Regions from separate parts of the Acidovorax sp. Q11 genome, predicted to be linked through region 2. Evidence: predicted binding sites of a transcription regulator. Region 2 holds the regulator's gene; the other holds the start of a gene.

Region 1 (15,175 bases), on a different contig from region 2:
CATCCACTTCGGCATCCGCCCCTCCGCCCAGGGATGCCAGTTTGACCACCGGAGCCCCAACTCATGACTGCATCTCCCCTTGTTTTTATCGACGGCGACCAGGGCACCACCGGCCTGCAGATCCACGAGCGCCTGCGCGGCCGCACCGACCTGCGCCTGCTGACCCTGCCCGAGGCCGAACGCAAAAACGCAACCCGCCGCGCCGAAGCCATCAACAGCTGCGACATCGCCATCCTGTGCCTGCCCGATGCGGCTGCGCGCGAGGCCGTGGCCGCCATTACCAACCCGGCCGTGCAGGTGATCGACGCCAGCTCAGCGCACCGCACCGATCCGCAGTGGGTCTATGGTTTTCCTGAAATGGATGCCGCACAGCCCGCGCGCATCGCCAGCGCCCAGCGGGTGAGCAACCCCGGCTGCTACCCCACGGGCGCCGTGGCCCTGTTGCACCCCCTGGTGCAGGCAGGCCTGCTGGGCCGCGAGCATGCGGTCACGGTGCATGCGGTGTCGGGTTACTCGGGCGGCGGGCGGGCCCGCGTGGAAGAGCATGAGGGCCCCCACGCCACGCAGGCACCCGGCTTTCAGCTCTACGGCTTGAAGCTGGAGCACAAGCACACGCCCGAAATTGCACGCTACGCGGGCCTGGCCCAGCGCCCCTTTTTTGTGCCCGCCTACGGCGCGTTCCGCCAGGGCATCGTGCTGAGCATTCCCCTGTTTGTGCACCAGCTGCCTGCGGGTGCCAGCGGCGAGCGGCTGCACGCCTGTCTGCAGCAGCACTACGCAGGTGCAGCCCATGTCGAGGTCATGCCCCTGGCGCAGGCCGAAGCCGCCGAGCACCTCGACCCGCAGGCCCTCAATGGCACCAACCAGCTGCGGCTGGGGGTGTTCGCCAACGCAAAGCATGGGCAGGTGCTGCTCACGGCCGTGTTCGACAACCTGGGCAAGGGCGCCTCGGGCGCGGCGGTGCAGAACCTGGACCTGATGCTGGCGCACCGGGCCGCATGATGGCCCGCCCCGTGCCGTGACTGAGCAGCGCGGCGCGAACCCCAAGACAAGACACCAACAAAAAGGGCTCCCAAAAGGAGCCCCGTTTGCTTGGCCAGTGCGGGTGTCTTCAAAACACCTCCCATGGCAGCAGCACCCGCACCGCGCGAAGTGCCACCACCATGGGAAGTCCCGCAACTGTGTCAATCGGCCAACCGTTTACATGGCGCTGAATTCGCCCGAAGGGATCTGGCCGGTGCGCAGGGCATCAGCAGCCAGGGCACGCACAGCAGCGCGGTCAGTGGTGGACTTGTAGGTCACCACACGCGAACCAGCGGGTTCGATGCTGCGGGTCTGGGCCACGGTCGCGGCTTCAGCAGCCACTTCAGCACGGGTGCGGTTCGTGTCGAACTTCAGGGCGAACTGCGAGCCATCGGCTTCGTCAGCGTGTGCGCCGAAGGCAGAGAAAGCAGCCACAGCGGCGATGGAGATGATGCGAGCGGTCTTGTTCATGGTGAAACTCCGGTGAAATTCAAAAAAGAGGGATGTACTGGGCAATACGAAACAGAAAGGGCGGTGGATTCAGCGAATCAGGCGCTGAAGAATCAACCACGCTCACCGTAAGAAATCTGGCCGGTGCGCACAGCGTCAGCAGCCTGGGCACGCACAGCAGCGCGGTCGGCGGTGCTCTTGTAAGTCACCACACGCGAACCAGCGGGTTCGATGCTGCGGGTCTGGGCCACGGTGGCGGCTTCGGCGGCCACTTCAGCGCGGGTGCGGTTGGTTTCGAACTTGGTGGCGAACTGCGAAGCATCGGCTTCGTCAGCGTGGGCGCCAAAGGAGGCGAAAGCAGCGACAGCGGCGATGGAGAGGAAACGTGCGGTGTTGTTCATGATGAAAATCCTTGAAGTTAAAAAAGCGTCTCAAAAAAACCGGGTCAAAAACCAATCCTGAACCGGGTTCGGTGAGTCGCCTTGCGGGTTCGGCTCATCGATGGGTTGAACTGTACGCCGATGGTGTTCAGAGAAAAACCATCTAGTCGCGAACTGACTGTTCCAGTATTTGAAACAATGCCGCGTGGCATGGACAGGCAGAAAAAAAGCCCGTGGCTCCTTTCAGAACCACGGGCAGGGCGGGCGCAAATCCTCAAGGGCGGAATTTTTGGCTGCTCGCAAGAGCGGCGCGCAAATGCCGCGGTCTTCACCTCTCAGTACAGATACACCGCGCCCGCGTTGGTGCGGCTTTCGTCGGCCTGGTTGCCGCCAATTCCGTTCGATCCACCGTCTTCCGTCGAAGCCCCAACCGCCAGCGTGTTGCCGTCGCCCGACAGCGCCACCCGGCCGCCAAAGCGGTCGCCACTGCCGGTGTTCGGCGCCTTCACGTAGGCTTGCTGCGCCCAGGTGCCTGCGGTGCGGCGAAACACCAGCACGGCGCCTGCATCGGCAGCCGTGGTGTCGGCCTGGTTGCCGTTGAAGCCCGTGGCCGCGCTGTTGTCGCGGTACGAGGGCACCACCAGCGTGTTGCCGTCGCTGGACATGGCGAGGTTGTTGCCGAAGCGGTGGGGCGTGCGGGTGTTGGATGCCTTCAGGTAGGCCTGCGGCTGCCAGGTGCCGCCTGCGCGGGTGTAGACAAACACGGCCCCTGAGTTGAGCGCCAGGCTGTTGCTGGCAGGGGGCACCACATACACGCCCGTGTGATCGCTGCTGTCCCCGTCCATGCCCACAGCCAGCGTGTTGCCGTCCCCCGACAGCATGACCGCCACGCCAAAACGGTCCAGCGCCAGAGGGCTGGGGGCCTTGAGGTAGGCCTGCTGCGCCCAGACCCCAGCCGTGCGCTGGAACACATAGGCAGCCCCCGCGTCCTGCAAGGAATCATCGGCCGGAGTGGCTGCCGAGGCGCTGCGCTCAAAAAACGCGCCCACCGCCAGCGTGTCGCCGCTGCCAGACAGGCTGAGGTAGATCCCGAAAAAATCCCCCGCCCCTGCGTTGGCGGCTTTGATGTAGCCCTGCTGCGCCCAGCTGGTGCCGGTGCGGCTGAACACATAGGCCGCGCCTGACGACGCGAACGCCGCATTGCCATGGGCGCCAGTCAGGTCGCCGCTCTCGTAGTAGGCGCCCACAGCCAGGGTGTTGCCATCGGCCGAGAGCGCAACAAACGAGCCGAACAGGTCGAAGGCAAAGGTGTTGTTGGCCTTGATGAAGGCCTGCTGCGACCAGGTGCTGCCCGAGCGGGAGTACACGTACACCGCGCCGGAACTGCTGGCGAGGTTGTTGCTGGGAGGCATCACCGCAAAGGTTCCTGACTGGTCGCCGCTTTCGCCGTCCGCGCCAATGGCCAGGGTGTTGCCGTCGGCCGACAGGGCTACGGCGTTGCCAAAGTAGTCGTTGGCCTCGCCCCCCGGAGCAGTGATCCGCGCCTGTTGTGACCAGGTGCTGCCAGTGCGGGTAAAGACATACACCGCCCCCGTGTTGCCAGCTTCGCCATAGGCCCCGACGGCCAGCGTGGTGCCGTTGGCGGACAGGGCCACCCGATTCCCAAACCGCGCTTCGGCTGCGGTGCTGGAGGCTTTGAAATAGCCAATGGCCTGCACCATGTCTGCCGCCACCGGGGCCGACGGGACGCTGCACCCGCTGATGTTGCAGGCCCGCACCGTGTAGGTGGCGTTCAGCCGCTGGTGCAGCAACACCGGCACCGCATGCGCCAGCGCGGTGGTGGCGGTGGAGCCGATCTGCGCGGCCGCCAGCGGGCCCGCACCATCGGGGTCTTCGTGCACGGTGTAGCTGGTGGCATGGGTGGCCGGTAGCCATGAGAAGTTCAACGCCTTTGCCCCGTAGGTGATGCCCAGGCCCAGGGGGGCGGCGGCGATGGGTGGAGGCGGCGGAGGCGGTGGGGGCACATCGATCGTGCGGCAGGTCACCCGCACCTGCGTCACCGGTGCCAAGGCCACACCGGTGGCGCTGTTGGCCTCGCAGAACTGGTCCAGGGGCTGCACCTGCACGGCCACCGAATAGGTGCTGCCATGGGGCACGGCCAGGGCAAAGCGGAATGACCCGTCAGTGGTCAGCGCGAGGTCGGACATGCCATTGAGCCGCAAAGTCAGCGCCCCCGCCAGGCCCACCACCGTCCCGCCCACTGCATAGGTGTTGGCAGTGCAGCGGACCTGCACATTGGTGACCGGCCCTGCCACCACGCCCGTACCGTTCTCCACCAGGCAGGTCTGCCCGATGGGCTGGGTGCGCACCACAATGTCGTAGGCTTCGCCATGCGCCACCTGGGTGGCGTAGCTGCCGCTGGCGGTGATGGTCAACTCCCCGCGTGTGCCATTGGCAAGCACCAGCACGCCCGCAAGCCCGGACACCTGACCGCCCACCGGGTGCAGCACTGCGGCAGGCGGCGGGGCGGGCACGGCGTCGCCGCCTCCCCCACCACAAGCGGCCAGCACACCAGCGGCCACCCCCACCAGCCAGCGGGCCGCCCAGCGGCGGATGCCCGCCAGTGCCCCGGGCTGCCCCCCCGGGTGTGGCAACCCATGGAGCCAAACCCACGCGCCCTTTCGGCGCTGCGGGCAGGGGGTTTCGGTGTGAAGGGGGGCAGATCGAGGCATCAAAGGTTCTCCGCGCACAGGACAGGGACGGTGGCCCGGCAGGCCACCAGGCACTCTAGTTTTTGCAGCCCCATACACCCACCCCACCGAAGCGGGGTTGACAGGCGGGACTGCGCCCTGCCCCTTTCGCCTTTCCCTTTCAGTTCTGCGGCCCGCTGCCGATAAACCCTGGATAAAACCAACGAGAAAAGACCACCCATGAGTGTTGTCGGCCTGTCCAGCCTTTCCCCCGCGCTGGCAACGGCGTGGAGCCCCACAGTAACCCCCGCCCCATCGGCAGCAACGCGCCCGGTAGCGGCGCAGCCAGCGCCGGTCACCCCACAAAAACCCAGCGCACCCAGCAGCAGTACCAGCAACATCGCCAGCGCCGCCGTGCAGGGCAACCAACGCTTCTTGCACATCACGCAGATGCCAGGCAGCCTGGAGACGGCCCCCGCCACCTACGAAGCACTGCTGGACATGCAGGCCCGGGGCGGGCGCATGCAGGTGTGGGAACAAGCCCCTGACAACGCCCTGGCCGAGGTGATGGGCCGCAACGCCAGTGGCACCACACAGCAGGGCCGCCTGGCGGGCCTGGGCTCTGCGCTGCTGGGGCAGGTGGCCAGCACGGGCGTGGGCTACCGGCAAACCGTGGTGGACATGGCTGCCGTCGCTTCGCCCGACCGGGTCCAGGGCAAGGCCACGGATGCGCTCTGGTCCTTCAAGAGCCGCCCCAGTGGCAGTGTGGAACTCTCCATCGAGACGCGGTCTGGCGCCCGGGTCCGCCTGTCCATCCACGACCAGCGCGAGCCCAGCGCCTCCGGCGCGGGCATGTCGGTCGAGATCGTGGTGGAGGGAGAACTCAGCATGCAGGAGCGTGAAGCACTCCAGGCCCTGGCCAGCGGGTTCGACAAGGCGGTGCAGGGGCTGTCGGGTGACGACCCGAAGCTGGATGTGGAAGAGCTGCTCCGGTTCGACAGCAAGGCATTCACCCGGCTGGAACTCCAGACGGAGATGTATGGCAAGGACAGAGATGGCAACCGGGTGTTGACGCTGGGCGCGCAGATTCAGGTCGATGGAGACCGGCGCGCGGTGCAGCTGCGAAGCCGTGACGGCGTGGTGAAGATGGCGACCGACCTGCGCCAGCCCGCGCAGTGGGGCACAGATGCGCAAAGGGCCAACGCTGTCGAGCACTGCCTGGGCCGCATCGACAAGGCGGCAGAACGCGGCCAGGCCCGGCAGGCCCTGGTGGACCTGTTCAAGTCCAGCTTTGCCGCCATGCACAGCCGCTACGGCGCCCCCCACACAGGCGGCGGCCTGAAACCCGGCACCGCGCTGCACACCCTGCCCGGTACCTTCGGCGAAGAAGACCAGGGCCTGTTGACCGGCCTGGCGGACTTTGACGCCAGCATCACGGCCACCACGCGGGCCACCAACCCGCGCCGCACGCAGGAACTCGACACCTTCCACTACACGCTGAACCAGTCCACCCACATCACGGGCAGCTCCAGCCGCAACCGGGCTGTCAGCCAGACCCAGACCGCGCAGCTCGTCGCCGCCTACCACCAGTCCCTGCTGGTGTCGGCAGCACCCCGGCTGGACACCACCTCGGCGTCACAGAACTACCTCTACAACAAGGTGGAGGACAGCAGCAGCACGGAGGCGCACCTGGCCTATGACAACGGCGAGGCCATCCGCGCCACACTCACCCAGGCCGCGTCCCGCTCGCTGCACACGCTCAGGGTGCAAAACAACCAGGTCACGGGCAACAGCACCAGTGCACCCGGGCCACAGTCCCGGCACACCGACCTGCTCCCCCTGCTCAAGCAACTGCAGCTGCAGCGCCAGCAAGACGCCCAGGAAGCCGACGACACCGCGCGCCGCGAGCGGCAGGAAACCCTGCAGGCCTGGCACACCCAGGTTTTGCAGGGCCTGTGACGGCCGCCCCGGCAACCCGCCCAACGCCTGTCACCCGGCACCTTCGCCCTCTGCCCCCACCCGGGCGGCGGCGTTCAGCAGGCCTTCACCCCTTTTTTTGCCTCCCAAACCCCCAGGCGTCTGCAGGGAGTGTCTTGAAACGGCCATAAATGCCCCTATCATTAGCACTCACCTCAGACGAGTGCTAACACCACCTCGCCTGTCGGAAGTTTGGGAGTGCCTGGATGCCCAGGCACTGAGTACGTCAGCTTTTTTACTGAAAACAGGAGCATTGCAATGAACCTTCGCCCTCTGCACGATCGCGTGATCGTCAAGCGTATCGAAAGCGAAACCACGACCGCCTCCGGCATCGTGATCCCTGACAACGCTGCTGAAAAGCCTGATCAAGGTGAAGTGCTGGCCGTGGGCCCTGGCAAGAAAAACGACAAGGGCGAAGTGCTCGCCCTGAACGTGAAGGTCGGCGACCGCGTTCTGTTCGGCAAGTACTCGGGCCAGACCGTCAAGGTCAATGGCGACGAGTTGCTGGTCATGAAAGAAGACGACCTGTTCGCAGTTGTCGAGAAGTAACTCCTTCTCGGTCGTTTACTCACTTTTTCATAGCTGCAAGCGCTTACTGGATAGGCGCAGGCAGCGAATTTGAATCCAACTTTAGGAGCCAAAAATGGCAGCAAAAGACGTAGTTTTCGGCGGCGAAGCCCGCGCTCGCATGGTTGAAGGCGTGAACATCCTGGCCAACGCGGTCAAGGTCACGCTGGGCCCCAAGGGCCGTAACGTGGTGCTGGAGCGCTCGTTCGGCGCCCCCACCGTGACCAAGGACGGTGTGTCCGTGGCCAAGGAAATCGAACTCAAGGACAAGCTGCAGAACATGGGCGCCCAGCTCGTGAAGGAAGTGGCCTCCAAGACCAGCGACAACGCTGGTGATGGCACCACCACCGCCACCGTGCTGGCACAAGCCATCGTGCGCGAAGGCTTCAAGTACGTGGCTGCTGGCATCAACCCGATGGACCTGAAGCGCGGTATCGACAAGGCTGTCGCCGCCCTGGTGATCGAGCTGAAGAAGGCTTCCAAGCCCACCACCACCTCCAAGGAAATCGCCCAAGTGGGTTCGATCTCCGCCAACTCCGACGAAACCATCGGCAAGCTGATCGCTGACGCCATGGACAAGGTCGGCAAGGAAGGCGTGATCACCGTGGAAGACGGCAAGTCGCTGGAAAGCGAACTGGACGTCGTGGAAGGCATGCAGTTTGACCGCGGCTACCTGTCGCCCTACTTCATCAACAACCCAGAAAAGCAATCCGCCATTCTGGACAACCCCTTCGTGCTGCTGTTCGACAAGAAGATCAGCAACATCCGCGACCTGCTGCCTACGCTGGAACAAGTCGCCAAGGCTGGCCGTCCCCTGCTGATCATTGCCGAAGAAGTTGACGGGGAAGCCCTGGCTACGCTGGTGGTCAACACGATCCGCGGCATCCTGAAGGTTGTGGCTGTGAAGGCTCCTGGCTTCGGCGACCGCCGCAAGGCCATGCTGGAAGACATCGCCATCCTGACGGGCGGCAAGGTCATCGCTGAAGAAGTGGGCCTGACCCTGGAAAAGGTCACGCTGGCCGACCTGGGCCAAGCCAAGCGCATCGAAGTGGGCAAGGAAAACACCATCATCATCGACGGCGCTGGCGCTGCTGCTGACATCGAAGCCCGCGTCAAGCAAGTGCGCGTGCAGATCGAAGAAGCCACGTCCGACTACGACCGCGAAAAGCTGCAAGAGCGCGTGGCCAAGCTGGCTGGCGGCGTGGCCGTGATCAAGGTCGGCGCTGCCACCGAAGTCGAAATGAAGGAAAAGAAGGCCCGCGTGGAAGACGCACTGCACGCCACGCGTGCAGCTGTGGAAGAAGGCGTTGTGGCTGGCGGCGGCGTGGCTCTGCTGCGTGCCAAGCAAGCTGTGGGCGACTCGGTCAAGGGCGACAACGCCGACCAGGAAGCCGGTATCAAGCTGGTGCTCAAGGCCATCGAAGCCCCCCTGCGCGAAATCGTGAACAACGCCGGCGGCGAAGCCTCGGTGGTGGTGAACGCTGTGTTGGCCGGCAAGGGCAACTACGGCTTCAATGCATCGAACGACACGTACGGCGACATGCTCGAACTGGGCATTCTGGACCCCACGAAGGTCACCCGCACGGCTCTGCAAAACGCTGCCTCCGTGGCATCGCTGCTGCTGACGACCGAAGCCATGGTGGCTGAGGCTCCGAAGGACGAAGCCGGCGCTGGCGGCGGCATGCCCGACATGGGCGGCATGGGTGGCATGGGCGGCATGGGCATGTAATTGCCCGCCCCCCGCGCAGCCAGCAGCGTGCTGACTGACTGCGCAGGCAGCGCCCAACAAAAAACCCGCAGGCCTTCACGGCCTGCGGGTTTTTTTATGGCGTGGCGGGTTGCTTGTAAGGCCCCGCATCCCGCAAAAATCAGTCGCCGCTGGGCTGTACCCACCAGTAGATCAGCACCAGCGAACCGATCCCGGTCAGCGACAGCAGCTGCCACCAGCCCGATCGGCCAATGTCATGCAACCGGCGCGCACCCACGGCGATGGCGGGCAGCAGCAGGGCCAGCGCGGCAATGCCGTACAGCACCTCGCTCACAAAGCCGGTGACCACCAGCACCACCACCTGGAACAAGGCAAACCACCAGAACTCCGAGCGTGGCGCGCGGCCGGAGAAACCCGCGTACTGCGCGAAGCAGCTTTTGACAGCAGAAACAAAATCCACAGTGCACTCCCTCTCTTGGTTGAAAAGCAAACCAGCGATGTGGGGGACCAAGCCCCCGCGCCATGATAGGGGGGCTCTGCGTCAGACATGGGTGGAAATTGCTGGGCGCCGTCGCACGGTGTGGGTCGCACGCGGCACACAGGCAGCCGTTCACTATATTTTTTATAGCTACAAAGGCATATCCATCAGGCGGAAGCGGCCATTTTGACTGTATTTTCCTGCTTCAGCCCAGCTCAACCCGCCTTGCGCAGCGCCTGCGTGGCGCGTGCCAGCTCGGTGATGCGCGCCCAGTCGCCCGCGCGCACGGCGTCGGTGGGCGTAAGCCACGAGCCGCCCACGCAGCGCACATTGGGCAGCGCCAGATAGTTGGACGCAGTGGCGGGGGTGATGCCCCCCGTGGGGCAGAAGCTCACCTGCCCAAACGGGCTGGCCCAGGACTTGAGCAGTGGAATACCGCCCACGGCCTCGGCCGGGAAGAGCTTGAGGAACGAGAACCCATCGGCCAGCGCCGCCATGATCTCGCTCGACGTGGCCACGCCGGGCAGCAGCGGCAGGTTCAGGCCCTTGCAGGCGCTGCCCACGGCCGAGGTGTAGCCGGGGCTCACGGCAAACCGCGCACCGGCTTCGCTCGCGCGGCGCGCGTCATCGGCATTGAGCACCGTGCCCACGCCCACCACGGCCTCGGGCAGGTTGCGGGCGATGGTTTCGATGGCGGGCAAGCCTGCAGCGGTGCGCAGCGTCACCTCCAGCACCTTCACGCCACCGGCCAGCAGCGCTTCGGCCAGGGGCAGCGCGTCTTCCACGCGGTCGATCACGATGACGGGGATGACGGGGCCATGGCTGGCGATGTCGAGGGGATTCATAGGCGTGGAAGCAGGGGTTACAGCCATGTGCAGGCTCCTTGTTCGGCACCGCCCGCGTGGCGGCGAAAGTTGGTGAAGAGTTCGCGGCCGAAGCCGATTTGCGACGGGGCGTTGTAGGGCGCGGGGGAACGGGCCGCCCAGGTGGCGTCATCGACCAGCACATCGAGCGTGCCAGCCACCGCATCGACCCGCACGATGTCGCCATCGCGCACCTTGGCCAGCGGGCCACCGGCCAGTGCCTCGGGCGTGACGTGGATAGCGGCGGGCACCTTGCCCGATGCGCCGCTCATGCGGCCATCGGTCACCAGCGCCACCTTGAAGCCCTGGTTCTGCAGCACAGCCAGCGGGGGCGTGAGCTTGTGCAGCTCGGGCATGCCGTTGGCCTGTGGGCCCTGAAAGCGCACCACAGCCACCATGTCCTGGTTCACGTCGCCCGCGCTGAAGGCAGCGAGCAAAGCCTCTTGCGAATCGAACACGCGGGCAGGGGCTTCGACAATGTGGCGATCTTCCGGCACGGCCGAGACCTTGATCACTGCGCGGCCCAGACGGCCTTGCAGCAGGCGCAGGCCGCCGGTGGGCGAGAAAGGCGCGCTCACGGGCCGCAGCACCGAGGTGTCACCCGACACGGCGGGTGCGCTCTTGCCGCCATCGGCAATGCCACCCGCGTTCACGCTCAACACATCGGCGTGCATGAAGCCACCCGCCAGCAGCTCACGCAGGATCCAGGGCGGGCCGCCCGCAGCCTGGAACTGGTTCACATCGGCATCGCCATTGGGATACACGCGGGCCAGCAGCGGCACCACGGACGAGAGTTCGTCAAAGTCCGTCCAGTCGATCAGGATGCCCGCGCTGCGCGCAATCGCCACCCAGTGGATCAGGTGGTTGGTGGAGCCGCCCGTGGCCAGCAAGGCCACCATGGCGTTGACGATGCAGCGCTCGTCCACCAGCTTGCCGATGGGCGTGAAGCGGTTGCCGCGCTTGCCGATGTCGAGCACCGTGCGCACCGCCTGCCGCGTGAAGGCTTCGCGCGCCTCAGTGCCGGGCGACTCGAACGCCGCACCGGGCACATGCAGGCCCATGGCTTCGAGCAGCATCTGGTTGCTGTTGGCCGTGCCGTAAAACGTGCAGGTGCCGGGGCTATGGTACGCAGCCGATTCAGCCTTGAGCAGCTCGTCGCGGCCCACCAGGCCCTGCGCGTACTGCTCACGCACCTTCGACTTGTCCTTGTTCGAAAGACCTGTGCCCATGGGGCCTGCAGGCACAAACACGCAAGGCAAATGGCCGTAGTGCAGCGCGCCGATCAGCAGGCCGGGCACGATCTTGTCGCACACGCCCAGCAGCAGCGCGCCATCGAACACATCGTGGGATAGCGCTACCGCCGTGGCCATGGCAATGGCGTCGCGGGAGAACAGCGACAGCTCCATGCCGGGCGTGCCCTGCGTCACGCCGTCGCACATCGCAGGCACGCCACCGGCCACCTGCACCGTGGCGCCATGCTGGGCAGCCTCGTCGCGCAAAACGGAGGGGTAACTCTGGTAGGGCTGGTGGGCCGAGAGCATGTCGTTGTAGGCCGTGACGATGCCGATGTTGGGGGCCTTTTCGACGGTGACTTTGAACTTGTCAGAGCCCGGCAGCGCCGCATAGGCGTGGGCCAGGTTGGCGCAGCCCATGCGGTCTTGCGCGGGCTTGCGGGCGATCATGGCGTCAATGCCAGCAAGGTAGGCGCCGCGCGTGTCTGCGCTGCGCTGGACAATGCGCTCGGTCACGCGCGCTACAACTGGGTGCATGGAGGTCTCCATCGGTGGGTGGCTCGGCCCCAGGGCGTTACCCCTGGCGCCTGTTATCTGAGGCCCTAGAATGTAACTCGATAACCACCTCGATTCAACCCATGCCCCTGCAAACCTTGCCCTTGCCGCCGTCCGAACTGGGCGAATCCCCCTTCTGGCACCCCACGGAGAAATCCCTGTACTGGTGTGACATTCAGGGTCAAGCAATACACGCATGGCATCCCGAAAGCGGCCGCCACCGACAATGGCGCATGCCCAGTGAGCCCGGCTGCTGCGCGCCAGCAGCGGGTGGGAGATTGGTAATCGGGTTACGAAACGGTTTCTATCTTCTGGATACGGCGAAGGACAGCGCCAACCCCACCGCCCTCACCTGCCTGGCCCTGCTCCCACCTGAGCAGCACGACACCAGGGTGCTGCGCCTGAACGACGGCCGCTGCGACACCGCAGGCCGCTTCTGGGCGGGCTCGGTCATCACGCCCCGCACGGCACCCCATGCCGCGCTGTGGTGCTTGCAGGCCGATGCCACCAGCGCCACCGGCTACCGCGTGCGCCGCATGGCAGGCGACAACTTCACCGCCAACGGCCTGGCCTTCAGCTCCGACAACCACACGCTGTACTGGTCGAACACGCCGGAGCATCGCATCGACCAGTTCGACTTCGATGTGGCCACGGGCGAAATCACCAACCGCCGCCCTTGGGTGCAGTTCGATCGCAAGATGGAAGGCCAGCCCTACGGTGGGCGGCCCGATGGTGCGGCAGTGGATGTGGAAGGCAACTACTGGGTGGCGATGTACGAAGGGGCTTGCGTGTTGCAGCTTTCGCCAGCGGGTGAGGTGCTGCAGCGCACTACCGTGCCGGTGCAGTGCCCGACCATGGTGTGTTTTGGGGGGGAGGATTTGCGGACGTTGTTCATCACGTCGGCACGGGCGGGGCGGCCGGTGGAGGAGCAGGAGGCGGCGGTGCCGGCAGGGTCGCTGTTCAGCGTGCGGGTGGAGACTGCTGGGCTACCAGTGAACCTCTTCACGTATTAAGGACGCTGGGCGGTTCAAGGACCATTGCAGACGTTTGGCTTTCCCGAAGGTTGGCACCTACCACCTACGCCGACCCTCACGACAGAAGAACTAGGCTTCACTGAGGTAGCCCTTCTCAACTTGCTGCTTCTGATTCTCAAAAATGGCCATGGCAGTCTTCATTCGCAAGAAGCCAAACTTTCTATAGAAAGGCTCTTTGCCAGGAACTGCATACAAGATGATTTTCTTGTGTCCGCATGACATTTCCATCAACTTGCTGACAACCTGTTTGCCGAGGCCTGTACCTTGATGACCAGGCGATACCGCAATGTCGCAGATGTACGAGCAATCTGCACCATCTGCGAGCGCGCGCCCCACCGCTACGAGCTTCGCATTCTCGTAGACGAAACACTTGAACATGCTGTTTGAGAAGACCCTCTGCAGATGAAGCGGGCTCTTCTCGCCCAAAGGGGCGGCTCGATAAAGGGCAGAAAGTTCTTCCCAGTCGATCCCATCAGTAGAGAGTTTCCATTCGAGTGACACTTGTGACTCCCTTGCCCGAAATTGGCCGATAGCCATCATTCTTACTCACACCCCTCCCAGCGCCCCCAACACGTCATAACACGCCCCCATGTTGTGATAGTCCACCTTCCCCGCATTGCTCTTCTCGCGGGTGGTATTGCGGTTGTCGCGGTGCAGGATGCGAAACCACGCGCCATGTTCATGGTCCACAAAGTGGGCCCAGCAGTAGGCCCAGATGCGGTCGTACCACTGCCAGTAGCGCTCATCGCCCGTGCGCACAGCCAGCACCGCTGCAGCCGCCATGCTCTCGGCCTGCACCCAGTGGTATTTGCCGTCGTCGCAGATGCTGCCGTCGGGCGCCATGCCGTAGTACAGGCCGCCGTGTTCGGCATCCCAGCCGCGCTCCACAGCGGTATCGAACAGGCGCTGCGCACAGGGCACGTGCCAGTCGGCAGGCAGCAGCGCATCGAGTTGCAGCAGCAGCTTGGCCCATTCGGTCTGGTGGCCGACTTGATAGCCCCAGGGGCGAAAGATGTTGCTGCGATCGTGGCGGTTGTAGTCCCAGTCCACGGACCAGTCGGCGTGGAAATGTTCCCACACCCAACCTTCGGCAGCGGGGGCGCTGGCGACGGTGGACAGCGCTGCCTGCAGCTGGCAGATGCCTTGTGCGAGTTGCTCGGCACGCTCGATGTAGCGGCGCTCGCCCGTGGCGCGGAAGGCCGAGATCATGGCTTCGCAGGCATGCATGTTGGCGTTCTGGCCCCGGTAGCTGGTCAGCTGCCAATCAGGGCTGGCCTCGTCGGCATACAGGCCTGCGGCGGGTTGCCAGAAATGCAGTTCGGCGGTGTCAAATGCTTCAGCCAGCCACTGGCGGGCTTCGGGCACTCCCGCCTCATATGCGCGGGCGTAGGCCAGTATCACAAAGGCCATGCCATAGCAGTGGCGTGTGGCGTCTTGCACGGTGGTGCGGCCTTCATGCCAGTCGATCAGCCAGGCGTAGCCGCCCATCGCACGATCAACAGGGTCAAGGAACGCAGTGCGCAAAAACTCCAGCGCGTGCCGCATGCCCACCTGGTAGCGTGCCTCGCCCGTGGTGCGGTAGAGCATGGCGTGCGTGACCACAAAACGCGTGGCGCTGACGAGATGGCGGGTATGCGTGTTGTAGACCGTGCCGTCGTCCAGGAAGAAGTGGAACTGGCCGCCGCTCGCGTCCGTGGCCACGGGGGCGTAGAACGCCATGGTGTCACGCAGATGCTGGCGCAAAAAGGCTGCGGACCGGAAGTCTGGCAGGGGCGGGATCGCCATGGCGTGTGTCTCCTGATGTGTTGGCTGTGGGCCAGAAACCGCGCTGGTTTCTGGCAGTGGAGCACCCGGTCTGGCGCCGGAGCTACTCCGAGGACGGTGCGGTGCTGGGTCAAGTCGCGTTGCGCAACAGGCCCAGCAGGCCCGCCGTGGAGCCATCGAGCCCTGCCACATCACCGCTCTCCAGCCGCGCTTCCAAGTCCTTGGCCAGCACCTTGCCCAGTTCTACGCCCCACTGGTCAAAGCTGTTGATGCCCCACAGGCTGCCGCTCACAAACACGCGGTGCTCCTGCAGTGCAATCAGCGCGCCCAGCGATGTGGGGGTGAGTGATTCGAGCAGCATCAGGGTGCTGGGACGGTTGCCCGGAAAGTGCCGGTGGCCGTCGTCGCTGGCCTTGCCCACCATCAGCGCCTGCGTTTGCGCCAGGGCGTTTGC
Region 2 (15,175 bases):
TCATGAAGGTCTGGGGCTGCAGCAGCCACACGCTCTGGCCATGCACCGTGGTGCGCGCCACGAGTCCGTGGTAGCTGCGCTCGGGCACCAGCGTGGCCTTGAGTTCGCGCGCCAGGGCGTCAATCCACCAGAACCCGGCGTTGTGGCGGGTGGCTTCGTAGTCGGGCCCCGGGTTTCCAAGGCCTACAAACAGCTTGATCATGGGCGGGATTATCCGTGCGCGAAAGGTGGCGGAGAGGCGAGGTTACGCAGGTGCTGCGCGGGAGCTGAAAAACAAACGGCCCACCGAGGTGGGCCGTTGGTCAGGCCATATCCGCCGAGACGGGGCCTGGATGGAAAGGCAAGTGGATCAGCGATGGGCTGATTACTTCTTGCCCTTGCCCTTGCCCTTGGCATCGGCAGCAGGTGCTGCGTCAGCGGGGGTTTCCACGACCACGACTGGGGGCACAACAGACACCAGCACGGGGTTGTTGTTCTGGCCGCCGCGGATCTTGGCCGTCACGCCCTTGGGCAGCTTGACGTCCTTCAGGTGCAGGGAAGCACCCTTTTCCAGCTTGGACAGGTCCACAGCGATGAATTCGGGCAGGTCCGAAGGCATGCAGGTCACGTCCAGTTCGTTCACGACGGGGTTGACCATGCACTTGTCCACCTTGACGGCGTTGGACTCTTCTGCACCGCTGTAGTGCAGTGGCACCTTCAGGTGCAGCTTGGTCTTTTCGTCCACGCGCTGGAAGTCGATGTGCAGCACCAGTTGCTTGTAGGGGTGGTATTGCACGTCGCGCAGCACGACCTTGGCGGTGGTGCCGGCCACTTCCATGTCCAGCACGCTGGAGTGGAAAGCTTCCTTCTTGAGGGCGTGCCACAGAGCGTTGTGGTCGATCTCGATCAGTTGGGGTTCGGTGGTGCCACCGTACACGATGCCGGGCGTCTTGCCCGAGTTGCGCAGACGGCGGCTCGCACCCGTACCTTGCTTGGCGCGCTCAAAAGCGACGAAGTTCATAGTTAGCTCCTGGAAAGAGGCGACCGCGACCAGTCATCCTCTGTTTTAAAAAGGCTTGCGGCATCATCGCCGCCCGCCCACTGGTTGTTCCCAAACAGACAACAAGCCTCCCGAAGGAGGCTTGTGTGCAACCGCTGTGCATCGCTCCCGGCGGGAGCGGGTCAGAACAGGTTGTCTTGGTCCGAGAACAGGCTCATCACCGACTCACCCTTGGCAATGCGCTGGATCGTCTCGGCGATCAGCGGGGCCACGGAGAGTTGGCGAATCTTGGTGCATCCCTTGGCGTTGTCGCTCAAGGGGATGGTGTTGGTCACGACCACTTCATCCAGGGCCGTGCCCTTGGCGATGCGTTCAATGGCGGGACCCGAGAAAATGGGGTGCGTGCAATACGCGTACACGCTCTTGGCGCCGCGCTCTTTCAGCACTTCGGCAGCCTTCACCAGCGTACCGGCGGTGTCGATCATGTCGTCCATGATCACGCAGTTGCGACCTTCGATTTCGCCGATCACGTGCATCACTTCCGACACGTTGGCCTTGGGGCGGCGCTTGTCGATGATGGCCAGATCGCAGCCCAGCTGCTTGGCGAGGGCACGCGCACGCACCACACCGCCCACGTCGGGCGAGACAACGATCAGGTCCTCGTAGTTCTTCTGGCGCAGATCACCCAGCAGAACCGGAGAGGCGTAGATGTTGTCCACGGGGATGTCGAAGAAACCCTGGATCTGGTCAGCATGCAGGTCCATGGTCAGCACGCGGGCCACGCCCACGGCCTGCAGCATGTTGGCCACGACCTTGGCGGTAATGGGCACGCGGGTGGAGCGGGGGCGGCGGTCCTGGCGGGCGTAGCCGAAATAGGGGATCACGGCGCTGATGCGCTCAGCCGATGCACGCTTGAGCGCATCGACCATGATCAGCAGTTCCATGAGGTTTTCGTTCGTGGGCGCGCAGGTGGACTGCACCACGAAAACATCGCGCGCACGCACGTTTTGCTTGATTTCGACGGTGACTTCACCATCAGAGAAGCGACCCACATCGGCTGCACCCAGGGTGGTGCCGAGGTGCTGGGCAATTTCAGCTGCCATGCCAGGATTGGCATTGCCAGTGAAAACCATGAAGTCGGGGTGATTGGCTTGCATGAGAGTCCCAGCAATCTGAAAAAAAAGCCCGTACGCGAGAAGATATTTGGCAGGGGAAGAAGGATTCGAACCTTCGCATGCCGGAATCAAAATCCGGTGCCTTAACCAGCTTGGCGACTCCCCTACACAGGTCAACTGCCGAAAGCAGCCAACCTTAATTCTCGTCTGATGCCCACCCTGTCAGAGGATGAATCATCAGGTTTTCACATGCTTTGACTTGCCAGCCTTCGGGGGCGTTTTTCAAGTCCACTTCATGTGACATTTGCGCAAACACTGCACTTCCAGAGCCTGTCATTCTAGCCTGTAATCCTCGGTCTCTAAGCCATTCGATGGCTTGCGTGACTTCTGGGCAAATGGCCTGAGCAACTGGCTGCAAGTCGTTTCGACCGAAGTCAAGGTATTCTGCAGCAAAGCCTAAGATTGTAGCACTATCTGAATCGCGTTTCAGATTCGGGGACGAAAAAATTAATTTTGTCTCCAAACCTGCTGCGGGCTTCACGATGGCAAAGCGCGCTTGCGGCAGTTGGTGTGCTTTCTCAAGCGGCGTGATTGTCTCACCAATTCCTTCCACCCAAGCGTTGTTGCCGCGTAAAAAAAAGGGAATGTCTGCACCGAGCTGCAAGCCGATCGTTTCCAGTGCGCTGCGTGACAGGCCCAGGCTCCATAGCTGGTTCAAAGCGAGCAATGCTGTCGCGGCGTCGGACGAGCCTCCGCCCATGCCGGCTTGGGCGGGAATGCGCTTGAGAACGCCGATGTGAGCGCCCAGTGTGCAGCCCGTAGCGGCTTTGAGTGCGTGTGCCGCTCGCAGTGTCAGGTCCATTTCGGGCAATGGGGCGCCCAAGTCTTCCCTGGAGATGCTGCCATCGGCGCGCCGTTCGAAGTGCAGGGTGTCGCACCAGTCCACCAGCATGAAGACCGACTGGAGCAGGTGGTAGCCGTCGGCGCGTCGCCCGGTGATGTGCAGAAACAAATTGAGCTTGGCCGGAGCCGGCACGTCGTACAGCGCTTGCATCGCAGAATGGGAAAGGGTTGCGTAGGCTGAAGGGATCGCCTCAGCGGGTCAGCACAATGCGCAAAATGGCTTGTGGGGTGGGCTGTTCGCGCCGCGCTGTGAGGCGGCCGTCCGGCATGCCAGACAGATCGGCCTGCCAGCCGGGGGCTGTGGCCTGGGTGCCGTTGAGCCAACTGAAAAGGGCTGCAATCGGGATCCGCGTGCCTGTCACGTCCAACAACAGCGTCTCCAGCGAGTCCGAAGTCCGTGTCTCTTGCCCGCTCTGCAGCGATGCCTGGCCATCTTTCCATTCCAGTTGGGCAATGCGGTTTCCAAACGGGCTAAAAAGCACCAAGCCGCCGCTTTCAGGGTTGCCCTGCAGCTCAAATGTGGCGGAGAAGGACTGCGCTGCCTGCCCATCGACCTGCAGGGCAATCCGCCCGCGCCAACTGTCTTCTTCTTGAGATGCCTTTGGAACAGGTTGGGCGCAACCTGCGAGCCACAGCACACAACAGATGATCCACGACACCACCCAGCCGCGTTGAAGGGCGGTACTCAACTCCAGGCGAAGCCCTCTGCCGTGGGGGTGCATCAAAGCCCCGCCCCAAGCCGCTTGAGTGTTTCTTTGAGTGTGTCGTTGTCAGGGCTGATGCGCTGTCCTTCTTTCCAGACTCTGGTGGCCCCTTCCTTGTCGCCCAGGCTCCACAGCACCTCGCCCAGGTGGGCTGCTATTTCTACATCTGGGCGGGCCTTGTAGGCGGTTTCCAGAAGGCGTTTTGCATCGGCCTTGTTGCCCAGGCGGAATTCCACCCAGCCAAGGCTGTCCATGATGAACGGATCATTCGGCGCAAATTCCAGCGCTTTCATGATCAACTGTTTGGCCTCCGCCAGTCGAAGCCCCCTGTCTGCAAGCGAATAGCCGAGCGCGTTGTAGGCGTGGTGGTACTGGGGCTGGCGAGCGATCACTTGGCGCAGCAACTGCTCCATGGTGTCCGGGTTGCCCATTTTTTCGGCCAGCATTGCCTGGTCATAGACCAGTTCGGCGTCGTCCGGGGCCAGTGCCACCATCTCCACTTGCACTTGGTAGGCTTCTTTGTACAGGCGCTGTTCACGCAGCAGTTGCACTTCAGCCGACAGCTTCATGCGCTGGTTTTCGGCCGAGGTTCCTGGCAGGCTGCGCAGCAACGCCCGTGCCTGTGCGAGTTTGCCTTGCCGTGCCAGCAGCGAGGCCCGGCGCATCTGGGCACCAAACACTTCGTCTGCGTTGTCAATGCGGCCCAGCCAGGCTTCAGCGGCCGCAAAGTCTTTCTTTTTTTCTGCAATTTGTGCGTAGAGCAAGTAGGCCTGGGTCAGGCCTTTTTGCCGCACCTCCGCGTCAGAGGTGGCCGAGGCCAGGTCGATGAAGCGCTGCAGGGAGACTTCAGCGGCGGGCAGGCGGTTGTCCTGAAACTGCAGTGTGGCGACCACGAGCCAGGCCTCCGCCAGATCGGGTTTCTCCTTGGTCACGGCTTCCAGCTGGCGGCCAGCATCGGGATAGCGCTGCAGGCCCAGCAGTACGCGCGCATAGGCCATCCGCAGCTCGGGCACAGGCTGTTTGGCCAGCGCCTGAATCACGATGGGCTCTGCTTCTGCGACGCCTTCGTCCAAGAGTTCCAGCGCCAGCCGCGCGGCATCCTCGCTGGCGTTGTCCAGGTCCTGCGCCTTGCGCGCTGCATTCAAGGCGCCGCCCTTGTCGCCAGCAGCCAAGCGCAGGCGCCCCAGTGCAACCCAGGCAGCAGGGCCTGTCGCGGGGTTGGTCAGCTCGTCTACGAGGGCCTGTTCGACGACCTTGGCTGCCAGCGCCTTGTCGCTGGCGCGTCCATACATTTGGGGCAGCGCAGACAGCGAGGCCGCCTTGGCGCGAGGCGGGGACTGTGCGAGTTCCTGCCGCAACAGGTCCGGGGTTTCTCCAATGCGGTTGAGCGCCACCAGGATTTGCAACACATAGCGGTTGGCTTCGCGGGATTGGGGCAGGGCCTCTTTCCATGCCCGGGCTGCAGCCAGGGCGTATTCGCCCGAGCGGGCTTGCAGGGCAATGTCCGCCGCCCGTTGGTAGAGCTGGCCGTCGGCGCTGCGGCGCGCGGCTTCGAGCATGAACGCGTAGCCAGCGCCAGGGTCACCTGTGCGTGCGCTGACTTCGCCCAGAAAAATTTCGTAGAACAGCTCAGCGTCCAGAGCCGGGTTGGATGCAGCCGGTGGCACACTGGTGGTGGCGCGGTTGACGCTGCTGGGTTGCTGGGCCCATGCGGATTGGGCGGCAACCGCCACTGCGGCAGCGAATGCGGCGGTTCGAAAGCTGTGAAAGAGCACCATCGGGCCATAATAATCCATGCCTGTGAAGCCGTTGCCCGGCCCTATGTATGCCTGAGTTGCCCGAAGTGGAAGTGACCCGCCGCAGCTTTGCCGAAGCGATTGCGGGAGCCAAAATTCAAACCGTGGTTCTGGGTAAGCCACTTCGCTGGCCCCTGGGCTGTGACCCCCTGTCGTTGGTGGGTCAGCAGGTCGTGGGGCTGCGCCGGCGGGGCAAGTACCTGCTGGCAGACACCAGCGGGGGGCTTTTGCTGATCCACCTGGGCATGTCGGGCAGTTTGCGTTTTGCGTATGGGTTGCCAACAGCTGGGCCGCACGATCATTTTGATCTGGTGACGGACAAGGGAACCCTGCGACTGCATGACCCGCGCCGGTTTGGAGCAGTCGTGTTTGCAGCGGGTGAACAAGCCCCCGTGGCCGTGAAGCTGCTCGGAGCCCTGGGCATGGAGCCTTTGTCGGACGCTTTCTCTTTGCCGGATTTTCAGGCAGGTCTGAAAAAAAGCCGTGTGCCCATCAAGCAGCTGCTGCTGGCTGGCCATCTGGTGGTGGGTGTCGGCAATATTTATGCATCCGAAGTGCTGTTCATGGCGGGCATCCGGCCCACGGCGGTGTCCGCTCGCATTGGGGCAGGGCGGGTGCGCCGTTTGTACGAAGCCATTCGTGTGGTGCTGGCGCGTGCCGTAGATCTGGGGGGGAGTACCTTGCGCGATTTTTCGAATGCGGAGGGCATGGCCGGGCACTTTCAGACCACTGCCAATGTATACGGGCGCGAAGGCGCCCCTTGTCACGTGTGCGGGACAGCGATAGGGCTTTTACGTCAGGGGCAGAGGAGCAGCTACTTTTGCCCCCAGTGCCAGCGGCCCTAGGTCGGCGCTGTTCAACGATTGGTGCAGAGACCAGCTTGGGAGTCGCATAAAAGCACCCGTGTCCGGGCTTGCAACAGCCTGCGTGCGGTCGATGCTATATTTTGTGTATGTCTACCTTGTAGGCCATTCATAGATCTGTGGGAGCAAAGTGGGACCTTCATTCAACGAACAGTTCGACCAGCATGGCGCCTGGCGGCGGGAGTTCGCCCAGCAGCTCAAGCGGCTGGCCGAGTGGATGTCCTCGCATGACCTGATGGATGCCGCTGTGCAGGAGCGACTGCATCGCCTGGAGGAGCAGGTCCGCAGTGACAAAGTCATGGTGGCCTTTGTGGCGGAGTTTTCCCGTGGCAAATCGGAACTGATCAATGCGATCTTCTTTGCTGACTATGGGCGCCGCATCATGCCTGCAAGCGCAGGCCGCACCACCATGTGTCCTACAGAGCTGGGTTACGACGCCACTGTGGCGCCCAGTCTCCGGCTGCTTCCCATCGAAACCCGCCTGCAGATGCAAGGTCTGGCCGAGTGGCGGATGAAGACCGAACGCTGGACAGAAATTCCCCTCGATGTTGGCAATGCAGACCAGATCGCCAAGGCCCTGGAGAAAGTGGCCGAGGTGCGCAAGGTCAGCCTGGACAATGCCCGAGCGCTGGGTTTCTGGCACGATGAGCTGACCGATGAGAACCCCGTGCCCGATGCCCAGGGCCTGGTGGAAGTGCCCATGTGGAGGCACGCCATCATCAATATTCCCCACCCGCTGCTCAAGCAGGGGCTGGTGATTCTGGACACTCCCGGCCTGAACGCAGTGGGCGCAGAGCCCGAGTTGACCGTCAACCTGATCCCGCAGGCGCATGCGGTGGTCTTCATTCTGAGTGCCGATACTGGCGTCACCCGCTCGGATCTTTCCATCTGGCGTGAGCATCTTGCTATATCGCCCGACAGCATGGATGCGCGGCTTGTCGTGCTGAACAAGATCGACACGCTGTGGGATACGCTGAACAGCGCCGAGCAGGTGCAGTCCCAGATGGAGCGCCAGTGCAGCACGTCGGCAGAGATGCTGGGTGTGCCGCTGGAGAGGGTGGTCCCCGTATCAGCCCAGAAGGGGTTGGTTGCCAAGATCACGGCGGATGATGTCTTGCTGGAAACCAGTGGTTTGCCTGTTCTGGAGGAAGCCCTGGCCAAAGGCATCATGGGTCGGCGCAGATCTATTTTGCGGGCGGCCGTTTCCGCAGGGGTGGCCAGCCTGCGTACAGAGACTGGACGGGTTATCAACATTCGCCGCCGGGATCTGGATGACCAGATGGCCGAGTTGCGCAGCCTGCGAGGCAAGAATGCCTCGGTGATCGAATCCATGCGCCACCGTATTGAGCAGGAGCAGCGTGAATTCGATTTGAGCACCGCCAAGATCCAGGCTGTGCGTGCTGTGCACCTCAAGCTCTTGCGGGATGTGTTTCAGCAACTGGGCGCCAAAGCGCTCAAGGCTGAGTTGTCGGAGTTGGCGCAGACGCTACAGCAAAAAGGCCTCAAGCTGGGCGTCAAGAAAATCTATGTCCAGACCTTTGACAAACTGCGTGGAACGCTGGACAAGGCGCAGGCCTCAGGCACAGAAATTCAGGCCATGTTAGGCGGGACCTTCCGTCAGCTCAATGCCGAATTCGGGTTTTCGCTTCAGGTGCCCACGCCGCCCCAGCTGGAGCACTTCACGCATGACCTGAACCAGATCGAACAAAGCCATCTGCAGTACCTTGGGGTAGGCAATGCGTTGAAACTGGCGCAGCCGGAGTTCGCAGAGCGGCTGGTGCGGGCTCTGGCCATGCGGTTGCGCACGGTATATGAATCGGCCGCCAACGATCTGGAGTTGTGGAGCAAGTCGGCGACAGCGCAACTTGATGCGCAATTGCGCGAGCGCCGACGTAGCTTTGCGCGTCGCATCGAGGCGGTGGACCGCATACAGCAAGCCGCCAGCGGGCTGGTGGAGCGTATTTCGGAAATTGAGGCGGGTGAAGAGGCCCTGGGCTCGCTGGAGCGCAGGCTGCAGGAGCTTACCTCCCAGCTGATTGCCTTGCCGGGCCTGGAGTCCGCAGCTTCCGACGCGCATCTTGTGTCGGCATGATTGCGCCCGCAGAGGGCGCGCGCGTCGCCGAACGCGTGGTGGCATGGCAGGCCACCCATGGCCGCAACCACCTGCCCTGGCAGCAAACCCAAGACCCCTATCGGGTATGGCTGTCAGAGATCATGCTGCAGCAAACCCAGGTCAGCACGGTGCTGGACTACTACGCACGGTTCCTGGCACGATTCCCGGACGTCAGCGCCTTGGCAAACGCGCCCCAGGACGAGGTGATGGGGCTTTGGAGTGGTTTGGGCTACTACAGCCGGGCACGCAATCTGCACCGTTGTGCACAGAAGGTCGTAGCTGATCACGGGGGAATGTTTCCTCGCACAGCGGAGATTCTGGCGACCCTGCCAGGCATCGGCCGATCGACGGCGGGAGCCATTGCTGCATTCTGTTTCTCGGAGCGGGTGCCGATACTGGATGCCAACGTGCGGCGGGTGTTGACGCGCCTGCTGGGGTTTGACAAAGACATGGCGTCTGCCGCCAACGAACGCCTGCTGTGGGGGATGGCGGAGTCGCTGCTACCCACCAAAGACCTGGCCCAAGCAATGCCCCGATACACCCAGGGGCTCATGGACCTGGGGGCCTCGATTTGTACTCCACGCGCTCCCCGCTGTTCCGACTGTCCCTTGATGGAGTCATGCAAGGCGTTGGCAGATGGTGACCCAGAGCGTTATCCCGTCAGGACGCGGAAACTGGTCCGCAGATCCGAGTCGTGGCAGTTGGTAATCCTCCGTGATGGCCTTGGTCGCGCCTGGCTGCAACGGCGCCCGCCAACGGGCATTTGGGCAGGCATGCATTGCGTGCCTGTCTTTCCGGGGGATGCTGAGTGTGGTGCTTTTGTGGAAAGCCTTGGCGACTCGTCACGGTACTTGCGGGAAGAGCTGTCTCCTTTTTTGCATGTGCTCACACACAGGGACTTGCATCTCCATCCGATACTGATCAGTGGGGATTTCGCGGGAGATGCCCTGGGGGATGGCGAGTGGCTCGGGCCGGACCAATGGCCGTCTGTGGGCTTGCCTGCCCCAATCCGCAAACTGCTGGACGCGACCCAAGCCCGGTTGTGGTGACGGCTTGAGGGCCTTTCGCAGCCCGACCTCCGCTCTATGGTCAGCGGCCGTCGAGTTCCCGGTGGCGCTTCAACGCCGTCCAGCGGTCGCTGAAGGCCTCGGCGAGCCGTTCCACCAGATAGACCGAGCGGTGCTGCCCGCCCGTGCAGCCAATGGCGACTGTCACATAGCTTCGGTGGTTCCTGTCGAGCATGTCCAGCCAATGCGCCAGGAACTGCTCTATGTGGGCGCGCATGAGGTTGACGTCGGGCTGCAGGCGCAGGAAGTCCGCAACCGGTTGGTCTAGCCCCGTCAGATCGCGCAGCGTCGGCTCGTAGTGGGGGTTGGGCAGCATCCGCACGTCAAAGACATAGTCTGCATCCATGGGGATGCCGCGTTTGAATGCGAAGGACTGAAACACCAGGGTCAATTGCCCTTGCGCAGTAGACATCAGGCTTTTGACGTAACTTTGCAGCTGCGACGCCCGTATCGTGCTGGTGTCGATGACATGCGACTGCTCACGCAAGTCGGCCAGCAGTTCGCGCTCCAGTTCGATGATCTGCACCAAGGCCCGTCGTCCCTGTTGGAGATCGTCATGGGAGAGGGGGTGGCGGCGGCGTGTTTCGGAGAACCTCCGCACCAGGGTGTCGATGGTGGCATCCAGAAAAATTGATTGCACGGCCACCCCCTGGCTGCGCAGGCGATTCAGCTCCTGGGGGACCTGGTGCAGCGAGGTCGCGCTGCGCACGTCCATGGCGATGGCTACCCGGTTCCCGTGGTGGCGATGCTCGAGCGCAACGAAGGTGGGCAGCAGCTCGGGTGGGAGGTTGTCTACGCAGTAGTACCCGGCGTCTTCCAGGGCATGCAAGGCCACGGACTTCCCTGAGCCCGACATCCCTGTGATCAGGACAATTTCAAGTGCCATCAGTCATTCCCTGCCAGGGTTGTTGAGACATGGTTCAGCATCTCACGGGCGTGGGCCAGGGTGGTGTCTGTTGAGCGCTCACCACCCAGCATGCGCGCAATCTCGACAACACGCTGCTCTTCCTGAACGGCCAGTACCGTGCTGCTGGTGCCGGTGGGGCTCTTTCGTTTGGCCACCTTGAGATGGTGGTGCGCGCAAGCCGCGACCTGGGGGAGATGGGTCACAGCCAGGACCTGGCGGTCCTTGCCAAGTTGCTGCATCAACCGGCCCACGGTTTCAGCGACAGCGCCACCCACGCCAGAATCCACCTCGTCAAAGATGAGGGTGGGCGCCATGCCCAGCTCGCTCGTGGTGACAGATATGGCAAGCGAGATGCGTGACAGTTCACCGCCAGAGGCAACCTTGCCAATCGGTTTGGGGCTCATGCCTGGATGGCCAGCGACCAGAAAGACCACATCATCCATTCCGTGGGCTGCGGGTTCCTCGGCACGGGTCAGGGACACCTCAAACCTTCCGCCCTCCATGCCCAGTCCATGCATGGCTTGGGTGATGGCGGTCGATAGCTTGGGGGCCGCCTTGGCACGCGCCTGCGACAGCGCCCGAGCTGCTGCCTGGTAAACCTTGGCACTGGTTGCCTCAGCGGCTTGCAGCTGATCCAGGTCGGTGGCTGCGTCCAGTTGGTGCAGCTCGGCCTTCCAGTCCTGCAGCAGCGCCGGCAAATCCCCGGGTGCCCGCTTGTATCTGCGGGCGAGGGTCATCCACTGCGACAGGCGTGCATCCAGTTCAGCCAGGCGTTGTGGATCAATGTCGGCATGCCGCAGGTACGAATGCAGCGAGTGGACTACGTCGTTGGCTTGTGCAAGGCTCGATGCCAGGATATCGGCCAAACTGACAAATTCGGGTTCGATGTGCTCCTGGGTTTGTAGAAGCAAATGTGCCTTCGTCAGGGCGCTGAGTGCGCCGGCCTCATCGGCTTGCAGGGTTTGGACAGCCCCATCAGCTGCATCCAGAAGCGCTTGTGCGTGCGACAGCCTTTTGTGTTGCGCATCCAGCTCATCCCATTCACCGGTGGCGGGGGCCAGCTTTTCCACTTCACTGATTTGCCATTGCAGACGTTCGCGCTCCTGCTGCAAGGTGGCCTGGGCCTGGCGTGCCTGCTGCAGGGCCTTCTGGTCCGTGCGCCACTGAGACCAACGGAGTTGGGTGTCGGCGGTGCTGGTGCCCGCAAACGCATCCAGCAACCCGCGCACTGATTCAGGGCGCGTAAGGCTCTGCCAGGCGTGTTGTCCATGGATGTCGAGCAGCATGTCCCCCAGTGCGCGCAACTGTGCTGCCGTGGCGGGGGTTCCATTGATCCAGGCGCGGCTTTTTCCCTGGGCATCCACTGTGCGCCGCAGCAAAAGCATGTCGTCAGAATCAAACCCGGCTTCTTCCAGCCAAGGCCGGACATGCTTTGGGCAATCGAATTCAGCGCAGATGTCTGTGCGGGGGCTGCCCTCGCGCACAACCCCTGCATCCGAGCGCGCACCCAAGGCCAGTTGTAAAGCATCGATCAGAATGGACTTGCCCGCCCCAGTTTCGCCGGTCAGCACAGTGAAGCCAGGCTGGAGTTCAAGTTCCAGTGTCTGGACAATCACAAAATCACGCAACGTGATCCGCCGGAGTGCCATGGTCAGGAGCCTCCCTCATTCCAGCGCAGCTTTTTGCGCAGCGTTGCAAAGTAGTTCCATCCCTGCGGGTGCAGGAACCGTACACAGTGCTCTGACCGTTTGACCAGGATGCGGTCGCCGTGGAGCAGAGAGGCCAATGACTGCATGTCAAAGTTGGCGCTGACATCGCGTCCGCTCACCACCTCTACGGCCACCTCCGTTGCATCGGACAAAACGATGGGTCGGTTGGACAAGGTGTGCGGTGCAATGGGCACCAGCACCCAACCCGGGATGGATGGGTGCAGCATGGGGCCGCCGGCTGACAGCGAGTAGGCCGTCGAGCCGGTAGGCGAGGCGATGATGAGTCCGTCGGCGCGCTGATTAGCCACCAGCCGACCGCCCACTTCTACCCGCAACTCCACCATGCCTGAGGTGGCGCCGCGGTTCACGACCACATCGTTCATGGCAAGGGCTTCAAACACTATTCGCTCATCACGCACCACAGTGGCATGCATCAGGGGGCGGAGATCCTCTTCGTATGCTCCCTTGAGCATGGGTGAAAGGGTCGCCTGATAAGTGTCAAACGGGATGTCAGTGATAAAACCCAGCCGCCCCTGGTTGATCCCAATCAGCGGCGTTCCAAACCGCGCGAGCCTGCGGCCGATGCCCAGCATCGTGCCGTCCCCACCCACTACCAAGCCCAAGTCGCACCGGGCCCCGATCTCGTCTACATTCAGCGAGGGGTAGTCATGCGTCAGCCCTGCGTTGCTGGCGGTCTCCGCTTCCAGCGCCACCTCACAGCCCTGGCGTTCGAGAAAGTGGGCGATGTCTTCCAAGGCCTGGCGAGAGCTGTCGCCCGTGGAGCCCGCAGATGAAGCTTGGTACTTGCCTATGAGTGCGACATGGCGGAAATTGGACGTCATCGCGAAATTACATCATTAAAATCATTCCATGCTCGATGACCGCGCCAAGTTGTTGCTCAAAGCCCTGGTCGAGCGTTATATCGCCGACGGACAGCCGGTGGGGTCCCGGACCCTGTCCAGGGCTTCCGGCCTGGATTTGTCGCCTGCCACGATCCGTAATGTCATGGCTGATCTGGAAGAGCTGGGGCTGATCGCAAGCCCTCACACTTCGGCGGGTCGAATTCCCACCGCGCGGGGCTACAGGCTGTTTGTGGACACCATGCTTACCGTGCAGCGAGATCCATTGACGGCGCCCCAGCTTGCCCCGGAGCAGCCGCAGAAGGTGATCGCCAACGCGGCGCAGCTGCTTTCCAATCTGTCGCAGTTTGTGGGTGTCGTGATGGCGCCTCGGCGCACCTCCGTGTTTCGCCACATCGAGTTCTTGAGGCTCTCCGAGCGGCGCTTCCTGGTCATCATCGTCTCGCCCGAGGGCGATGTGCAGAACCGGGTGATCTTTACCGAAGCGGACTACTCCCAGTCTCAGCTCATTGAAGCCTCCAACTTCCTGAACGCGCACTACGCGGGGCTCGCGATGGAGCAGGTGCGCGAGCGACTGAAGTCTGAGGTGGATGTGCTGCGCGGCGAAATTGCGTCGCTGATGCAGGCGGCGGTGAACGTTGGGTCCGAAGCATTGTCGGAGGCACAGGATGCAGTCGTCATCTCTGGCGAGCGCAACCTGCTGGCAGTCAGCGACTTTTCCAGTGACATGGGCAACCTGCGGCGGGCCTTTGATCTCTTCGAGCAAAAGACGCAGATCTTGCGCCTGCTCGATATCTCCAGTCAGGCCGAAGGTGTGCGCATCTACATTGGTGGGGAGAGCCAGGTCGTGCCTTTTGAAGAGTTGTCCATTGTCAGTGCCCCTTACGAAGTAGATGGCACGGTGGTGGGTACGCTGGGAGTGATCGGCCCCACGCGCATGCCGTATGACAGGATGATTCAGATTGTGGACATCACCTCCAAGCTCGTCTCCAACGCGCTCAGCCATCGCAAGTAAGCCCCTACAATACGGCGCTTGCCCCGTTGTATAGCGCTGGAGCATGGCTTGGGGCGTTAGCTCAGTTGGTTAGAGCAGAGGACTCATAATCCTTTGGTCGTTGGTTCAAGTCCAACACGCCCTACCACCCATCGGTCGCATGGGGGGTCATCGTGATCAAAGCCATTTTTCAACGGCAATGTGCCCTGTTTCTCTTTGAGACGCCTTGGAGTGCATTACAATCGTGGCTTGCGCTGAATTAGATTTTGTTTGCGATAGCCACTACCAAGTGGAAGCAAGTAAAAAAAATGATTTCAAGGGTCGCCAAGAAATCATGCTATAATTCAAAGCTTAGCGGCTGTAGCTCAGCTGGATAGAGTACTTGGCTACGAACCAAGGGGTCGTGGGTTCGATTCCTGCCAGCCGCACCAATGTTTAAAGCCTGCAATCGCAAGATTGCAGGCTTTTTCATTTGTCCGCGCGCTTTGCGCTGATCGGGAGTATCTGGCGATGAGCAAGGCTTTTACCAAAGAGACCGATGGTGCTGATGACGATGAGTTGGCGTTGCCGCCGTTGCCTGCCGGAGGCAAGAACTACATCACGCCCGAGGGGTATGCGCGTTTGCGGGATGAGTTGCTCGACCTGATCGACAACGAGCGCCCCAAGATGGTGGATGTGGTGCATTGGGCGGCGAGCAACGGCGACCGTTCCGAGAACGGCGACTATCTGTATGGCAAGAAGCGCCTGCGCGAAATTGATCGGCGCATCCGGTTCCTGACCAAGCGACTGGAGATCGCCGAGGTGGTCGATCCCGGCCAACATGCAGGAAGCGACCAGGTCTTCTTTGGTGCGACGGTGACCTATGTGGACGACGAAGGTGTCGAGCGCACCATTACCATCATGGGCATTGACGAAGCCGACAGTCGCGAATCGCAGGTCAGCTGGATTTCCCCTGTGGCGCGAGCGCTGCTCAAGGCCCGTGTGGGGGACGAGGTTCAGCTGCCAACCCCCGGTGGCGTTCGCCATCTGGAGGTGGTGGAGGTCCGCTACCGAGCCTGTCAGATGTTTTGTGTGTGAGGCATAGCATGTCAACAAGGAGCATGAATGCCACGCAAGACGAAGACAACCGCAGCAGCGGACAAGGCGGCGCAGCCGCAATTCTCAG

The links. The regulator HrcA, encoded in region 2, represses chaperone genes, less so after heat shock. The targets are predictions, from matches to a motif close to TTAGCACTCNNNNNNNNNGAGTGCTAA.
Region 1: the regulator HrcA is predicted to act here: its motif matches at 6,664-6,690, upstream of ACYZGB_RS13345 (co-chaperone GroES).

The regions. Positions count from the first base shown of each region.
Region 1 covers NZ_JBUDZG010000015.1:13,722-28,896, reverse strand. Annotated here, with positions in the region: gene argC (N-acetyl-gamma-glutamyl-phosphate reductase) at 64-1,002, shown strand; gene ACYZGB_RS13365 (DUF4148 domain-containing protein) at 1,201-1,494, opposite strand; gene ACYZGB_RS13360 (DUF4148 domain-containing protein) at 1,587-1,874, opposite strand; gene ACYZGB_RS13355 (FG-GAP repeat protein) at 2,189-4,507, opposite strand; gene ACYZGB_RS13350 (hypothetical protein) at 4,784-6,502, shown strand; gene ACYZGB_RS13345 (co-chaperone GroES) at 6,779-7,069, shown strand; gene groL (chaperonin GroEL) at 7,164-8,816, shown strand; gene ACYZGB_RS13335 (DUF805 domain-containing protein) at 8,956-9,255, opposite strand; gene eda (bifunctional 4-hydroxy-2-oxoglutarate aldolase/2-dehydro-3-deoxy-phosphogluconate aldolase) at 9,489-10,145, opposite strand; gene edd (phosphogluconate dehydratase) at 10,136-11,905, opposite strand; gene ACYZGB_RS13320 (SMP-30/gluconolactonase/LRE family protein) at 12,007-12,936, shown strand; gene ACYZGB_RS13315 (GNAT family N-acetyltransferase) at 13,027-13,458, opposite strand; gene ACYZGB_RS13310 (AGE family epimerase/isomerase) at 13,504-14,742, opposite strand; gene pgi (glucose-6-phosphate isomerase) at 14,852-15,175, opposite strand, start outside.
Region 2 covers NZ_JBUDZG010000040.1:10,985-26,159, forward strand. Annotated here, with positions in the region: gene pth (aminoacyl-tRNA hydrolase) at 1-202, opposite strand, end outside; gene ACYZGB_RS20805 (50S ribosomal protein L25/general stress protein Ctc) at 365-1,000, opposite strand; gene ACYZGB_RS20810 (ribose-phosphate pyrophosphokinase) at 1,162-2,136, opposite strand; tRNA gene ACYZGB_RS20815 (tRNA-Gln) at 2,184-2,260, opposite strand; gene ispE (4-(cytidine 5'-diphospho)-2-C-methyl-D-erythritol kinase) at 2,291-3,148, opposite strand; gene ACYZGB_RS20825 (lipoprotein insertase outer membrane protein LolB) at 3,189-3,686, opposite strand; gene ACYZGB_RS20830 (tetratricopeptide repeat protein) at 3,719-5,479, opposite strand; gene mutM (bifunctional DNA-formamidopyrimidine glycosylase/DNA-(apurinic or apyrimidinic site) lyase) at 5,527-6,342, shown strand; gene ACYZGB_RS20840 (dynamin family protein) at 6,491-8,452, shown strand; gene mutY (A/G-specific adenine glycosylase) at 8,449-9,522, shown strand; gene rapZ (RNase adapter RapZ) at 9,563-10,426, opposite strand; gene recN (DNA repair protein RecN) at 10,426-12,096, opposite strand; gene ACYZGB_RS20860 (NAD kinase) at 12,099-12,998, opposite strand; gene hrcA (heat-inducible transcriptional repressor HrcA) at 13,027-14,031, shown strand; tRNA gene ACYZGB_RS20870 (tRNA-Ile) at 14,082-14,158, shown strand; tRNA gene ACYZGB_RS20875 (tRNA-Arg) at 14,365-14,441, shown strand; gene greB (transcription elongation factor GreB) at 14,521-15,087, shown strand.